One region of the Rhizobium sp. P43 genome, then DNA from elsewhere that is predicted to be linked to it. Evidence: riboswitches for the same ligand, from Rfam matches in the RefSeq annotation. Region 1 holds a riboswitch; the other holds the start of a gene.
What was found. Region 1 has a riboswitch for FMN ahead of AC1PUL_RS10000 (DMT family transporter). Riboswitches for the same ligand answer to the same signal wherever they lie in the genome.

Region 1 (3,204 bases):
CTTGTCCTTGCTTTCCGACGTGTTGACGCCGACCAGAACCTTGGATCCGGCGACCGCGACCGAAGTCGGTTCGCCGTCCATCATCAGGGCGCCGGCAGCCTTCGGAGCCTTGGCGTCGGTGATGTCGATGAAGCCGATGCCGCCGAGCGGGCTGTCGGAATAGATCAGCGTATTGCCGTCTTCCGAGGCGGTGACGATTTCGGCCGAGGTGGTGGAAAGCTTGTCCTTGTCAGACGGCAGGTTTGCGGCGACGGGGAATGTGGCAATGCGATTGAAGACCTGTTCGGCAGCGGCCGGCAGGGCCACGGATGCAAAGAGCGCCGCCGTCAGGGCGACGCGGGAGAGACCATGGGTCATCGGGAAACCTCCAGTATCCAGAAATGGAACAAGAGGTTTTTGGGGCAGTCCGGTGACAGTCGGATGACAGTTCGACGTCGATCCCACGAATCATCCGATCAGGACGCCGACGAGGCTTCCTTGCCCGCCTCGCGCAGCATCAGGAAGAGCGAAGCACCGAGGATCAGAAGAGCGCCCAGCCAGAGGTAACCGCTCGGCGCATAACCGAAGACCAGCCAGCCGGCGAAGACGTTGAGCGGCAGCTTCAGGTCATCAAAGGGCTGCACATAGGCTGCATCGGCGGCGTTGTAGGCGAGCGTCAGCAGATATTGCCCGATTGCCGTCAACAGACCGGCAGCGAGAAGCAGCCAGAGCGCCAGACCTTCGGGAACCGCAAAGCCCGAGGCTGCGGCAAGGCCGAAGTTGATCGGCGTCAGTAGCACCAGCAGCCAGACGGTGACGGTTTCGGGTGCTTCATAGTGGGTGAGGTTCTTCATGATCAGCGAAGAACCGCCCCAAAGCAGCGCGGAGAGTACCGGCAGCAGGGCCGCGAGCGTGAAGCTGTCGGACCAGGGCTGCAGGATGATCATCGCACCGATGAAGCCGGTCAGCGTGGCGAGCCAACGGTCACGGCCGACAGTCTCGCCGAGGAAGAGACGTGCGCCGATGATGATGAAGAAGGGTGACGTCATGACAAGCGCAATCGCCTGCCAGATGGGCACGGTTGCAAGCCCCATCACCCAGGCCTGCACACCGAAGGCGGCCAGCAGGACGCGCAGGATGTGGCGGACCGGATAGGCCGTCTTCATCGCCTTCAAACCAAGCCTAACAAGCAGCGGCAGGGAGAGAACGAGGGCGAAGCCATATTGCCAGAAGGCCGTTGAAGCCGGCGGGAAGCCGAGCGTCATGGCGAGCCACTGGGTGACGACGTTAAGCGCGGCGAAGGCAGCGCCTGCCAACACCATAAAACCGGCGCCGAGAAAGGCCCGGGAACGCAGAACCGAAACGGAGCTCTGATTCATGTCATGTTTCCTTTTCCAAAGGACCAACACAAATCAGGACAGATGAGGACGACGAAAACCGCGCCCGGACGGGCACGGAGCTGCGCAGCAACGCCCTGGCCATCCGCATGACACGGAGGGAGAGCGCCACCTGACCTCATTCTCTTTCATCCGGACTTTAACCGTCGGCTCCGGATTTACACCGGATCTGCTGACCCTGCCCCTCCCCTTCAGGAAGGCCAGGCGCTCGCGGGCTTGGAGTTTCCTCCTTTACCGCCGGTGGGGAATTTCACCCCGCCCTGAGAACGAATGCCGGACAATCCGGCTTCACAGAAATATGACAGCTCATGCTGCAGCGCAAGACGGGCAAAAAGAAAGCCCGGCACAGAGGCCGGGCTAACCAGGGTGTCAGCTGACCATCGGCACCGAAGGGTGGCGACGGTCACGACGGATCAGCTGTTGACAGCGTCCTTCAGGCCCTTACCGGCCGTGAACTTCGGAACGTTGCGAGCCGGGATATCGACTTCAGCGCCGGTGGACGGGTTGCGGCCCTTGGAGGCTTCGCGACGGGCAACGGTGAAGGCGCCAAAGCCGGCGAGGCGAACGTCGCCGCCGTTCTTCAGTTCAGCCTGAACCGTTTCAAAAACGGCGTCGACGGCAGAGGCCGCGTCAGCCTTGGTCAGGCCAGCCTTCTCGGCGACCGCGGATACGAGTTCGTTCTTGTTCATGTTTCCACCCTTTCTGATTGGTATGAAACGACTCAAAAGTTCAAGTCGGGCGGAGAATACGATTGCTTCTGCCCTTCGCAACTCAAAAGCACCCGAAAGGCCCGGAAAACAAGCCGTTTAAGGGAGTTTTCACAAAAAAGGCTGGCAAAAATGCCAGCCTTTTTGTCGGTTTTGGAGCTTTGTGGCTCACTTATGGCAAAACTGCCTCAGTGAGCGACCGTAGCGCCTGAATCATCGACCCCTTCGACAACGCCGATGGCCGGCGTTTCGACGGTTCCGTCCCATTCAATCGGTTCAGGCACGCGAACCAGCGCATGACGGATCACCTCGCCCATGCGGGACACAGGAATGATCTCCATGTTGTTCTTCACGTTGTCCGGAATGTCCGCCAGGTCCTTGGCGTTCTCTTCCGGAATCAGAACCTTCTTGATGCCGCCACGGAGTGCTGCAAGCAGCTTTTCCTTGAGGCCGCCGATCGGCAGGACGCGGCCACGCAGCGTGACTTCGCCCGTCATCGCTACATCCTTGGAAACCGGGATGCCGGTCATGATCGAGACGATGGCCGTTGCCATGGCGATACCCGCGGACGGTCCATCCTTCGGCGTTGCACCTTCCGGCACGTGGACGTGGATGTCGGACTTGTCGAAGCGCGGCGGCTCGACGCCGAAATCGACGGCTCTGCTGCGGACATAGGATGCCGCCGCCGAAATCGATTCCTTCATCACGTCCTTCAGGTTGCCGGTCACCGTCATGCGGCCCTTGCCGGGCATCATGACGCCTTCGATCGTCAGCAGTTCGCCGCCGACCTCAGTCCAGGCGAGACCGGTGACGACACCGACCTGATCCTCGCCCTCGGCTTCGCCATGGCGGAAGCGCGGGACGCCGAGATAATCGGCAATGTTTTTCTCGGTCACTTCAACCGACTTGACCTTGCCCTTGATGATCTCGGTCACGGCCTTGCGGGCGAGCTTCATCAGTTCGCGCTCGAAGGAGCGGACACCGGCTTCGCGGGTATACTGCTGGATGACCGCCAGGATCGCCTTGTCGGATACGGAGAATTCCTCCGGACGCAGGGCGTGTTCCTTGATCGCCTTCGGCATCAGGTGCCGCTTGGCGATTTCGAGCTTCTCATCCTCGGT
Region 2 (3,204 bases), 2.2 Mb from region 1:
GGAACCGCTGGCTCCTGCAATTCTCTGGCAGTGCCGCCGGACGGCGGCAGACTGCCAGGCACTGATCGATGCAGGACATGATGCCTCCGTCGCCGACATCACCGGACTGTCGATCAATGCCCTATTCCCTGCCTCGAAGCTCGGCTGGGTCATGGAAAATGTCGCATCGGCACGAGATCTCGCCGAGCGCGGACGTTTGCGGGCCGGCACGGTAGACAGCTGGCTCCTCTTCAAGATGACAGGCGGCCAGGTCTTCGCAACCGATCATTCCAATGCCTCGCGCACCATGCTCTTCGACACCGCGAAGCTGGAGTGGAGCCCGGAACTCTGCAAGCTTTTCAAGGTGCCGGTATCGGCACTCCCGCAAGCCCTGCCCTCGAACAGCCGTTTCGGCGAAACGGTGGCAGGGACAACTGCGCTGCCTGCCGGTACGCCTGTCCAAGCCATGATGGGCGACAGCCACGCGGCTCTCTACGGCCACGGCGTGCGCGCGCCGGGCCTGGTCAAAGCCACCTACGGCACGGGCTCGTCACTGATGACACTAACCGACGGGCGCGTCTTGTCCGGGCATCGTCTCTCCAGCACGATTGCCTGGTCCGATGAACGCGGTGTCGCCTATGCTCTTGAGGGCAACATCACCGTGTCGGCCCAGGCGATCGCCTTTGCTGCGACCTTGCTTGGGCTCTCCGGCCCTGCAGCATTGTCCGATCTGGCGCAGACGGTTTCCGATAGTGGCAAGGTGGTTTTTGTCCCTGCCCTGGCCGGTCTTGGTGCGCCGCATTGGACCGATGATGCAACGGGAACGATTTCCGGCATGACCCATGCCACGACACCGGCTCATATTGCCCGCGCGACGATGGAAGCTGTCGCACTTCAAATCGCCGACGTCTTCGAAGCCATGCAGCAGGATGTCGGGCTGGCACTGTCCGGCCTGATGGCAGACGGCGGCGCCTCGACGAATGACGTGCTGATGCAATTGCAGGCCGACATTCTCGATCGGCCCGTGCTGCGCGGTGATCAGCCGGAGGTCGGCGCCCTCGGCGCGGCGGCCATGGCATTTCTCGCACTTGGTGTCACGACGCCCGAACCCTCCCACGCTCGCCGCTTCACGCCCGGAACCATGCCGGAGGCGGCGCGCGTCGACCTCCTCATGCGTTGGCGCGCCGCGATCGCCCGGGTGAAATCACCGGTTTCGATCACCGCGTGAACGTGGCCGAAAGAAGCACTCGTTCGGCCACGGCAAAGCGTCAGGCGGCAACCGCAGCGCCGTCTTTCTGCCTTGCGATATGGAGGGCAAGGTCCGCGATCGTGATCAGCGGCAGTTGATGCTTGAGGCAGAATTCGCGAAGTTGCGGCAGACGCGCCATGGTGCCATCGTCATTCGCCACCTCGCAGATGACGCCTGAAGCCTGAAGGCCGGCAAGCCTTGCCAGATCCACTGCCGCTTCCGTGTGCCCCGGACGACCGAGCACGCCCTCGGGATGGGCGCGGAGCGGGAAGATATGACCGGGGCGGGCGAAGTCATCAGGCTTCGAATGCTCGTCCAGCAGCGCGCGAACCGTCGCGGCGCGGTCGGCTGCCGATATCCCGGTCGTTGTACCAGGAATGTAATCGACAGAGACCGTGAAGGCGGTCTTCAGATATTCCGTGTTGCGCGGCACCATCAGAGGGATGTCCAGCGCATCCAGCCGTTTGCCTTCCATCGCAACGCAGATCAGCCCACGCGCATGCTTCATCATGAAGGCAACGGCCTCCGGCGTAATCTTTTCCGAAGCGATGATGATATCGCCCTCGTTCTCGCGATCCTCGTCATCCACAACGACGATCATGCCGCCCGCTGTTAGCGCTGCGACTGCATCTTCAATTTTCGAGACTGTCATTTCCATGCCTTTCAAGGGTAACCCGCTTTCGCGGTAAAACACGACCTTGCGGTCGCAATTTTCCCTTGGGCGAACAAAGGCACGCCCCGCCCTTACGAGCGGGTCTGCATACCTTGCTCTCTTCCATCCGGACTATACCGTCGGCTCCGGCATCGCACCGGATCTGCTAACTCCTGCCTAAACAAGAGCGCTCGCGGGCTCCCGGCAAAGCCGGATACCGCCGGTGGGGAGTTTCACCCCGCCCTGAGAACAACAACAATGTAGATAAGCGGCGCCCCCGCGCCAAGCAAAATTCAACATGTTTTATCCCTGCTTGGCGAGATTCCATCACTCACACCGACCGCATTCGCGAAATTGCCATAACGCAACCGAAGGTCCGGCTGCATGGTCTCCGATCACGGCGCACGATGAACCCTGCAGAGTAGGTGACCGGTAGGAGCCCGCAGACTGACGGCATCTTTCACGAAGGGCTCCCTTCATCAGTGACGAGTGGAGCAGATGGAATATCGATCGACACGTTCATTAAACGTGTTTATTAAACGCGTGAAGTTTAACTTGTGTGAGGAAGCCGCATGCCCAGGCCCGCATTGACTGAAGAAGAAATCCTTAGCTTTCGCAGGACGATCCTGAGCGCCGCCGCCAAGATTGTTGGGCGTGAGGGTCTCGGTCAGTTGTCGATGCGCGGACTGGCGGATGCTCTCGGCGTGACCGCCGGAGCGCTCTATCGCTACTATCCGAGCAAGCAGGACCTGATCATCGATTTCTGCCGTGATGCGATCACCGATCTTAGGCACCGTTTCGACGAAATTGATCGAAAGGCGGAAGATCACTTGTCCGCCATTCGGTCCATGATGAAAGCCTATGCCCATTTCGGCCTTGAAGACCGCGACCGCTTCCGCATGCTTTTCCTCGAAAACGATCAGGGTCTGACCTCCCCGCTGATGGAAGACGAGGGAACGATGCTGCCCTATCGACAACTCGCCGAGCAGGTGGCCAGGGCTGCAGAAGCAGGCAAGATCGTGACCACCGACAGCGAGCGGTCCACGCAGATTATCTGGGCCGGCGTGCATGGCATCGTGACCCTCGCCTCCACCTTCAACGATTTCGACTTTGGAAATGTCGATCAGCTCGTCGCCGAGATGATCGAACTGTTCATCAGCGGGCTTCGCCCGCAAGGAGCCGCACAATGAAAACCAGCATTCTGAAATACGTCGCTCTAGCGGGTGTCCTCGGACTGCTCGTTGGATGCAGCGAAGCCGAGCCGGAAGCCAAGGCACCCCGTCCGATCAAGTCGGTCATCGCCGAGATCCGCTCGATCGGCGAG

Region 2: it holds a riboswitch for FMN, as region 1 does, so the genes downstream of both, ribB (3,4-dihydroxy-2-butanone-4-phosphate synthase) here and AC1PUL_RS10000 (DMT family transporter) in region 1, are expected to answer to the same signal.

Annotation. Positions count from the first base shown of each region.
Region 1 covers NZ_CM161539.1:1,996,609-1,999,812, forward strand. Annotated here, with positions in the region: gene AC1PUL_RS09995 (esterase-like activity of phytase family protein) at 1-357, opposite strand, end outside; gene AC1PUL_RS10000 (DMT family transporter) at 456-1,358, opposite strand; FMN riboswitch at 1,493-1,648, opposite strand; gene hupB (DNA-binding protein HupB) at 1,790-2,065, opposite strand; gene lon (endopeptidase La) at 2,272-3,204, opposite strand, start outside.
Region 2 covers NZ_CM161539.1:4,175,633-4,178,836, reverse strand. Annotated here, with positions in the region: gene AC1PUL_RS20685 (FGGY family carbohydrate kinase) at 1-1,207, shown strand, start outside; gene ribB (3,4-dihydroxy-2-butanone-4-phosphate synthase) at 1,248-1,880, opposite strand; FMN riboswitch at 1,992-2,135, opposite strand; gene AC1PUL_RS20675 (TetR/AcrR family transcriptional regulator) at 2,453-3,070, shown strand; gene AC1PUL_RS20670 (efflux RND transporter periplasmic adaptor subunit) at 3,067-3,204, shown strand, end outside.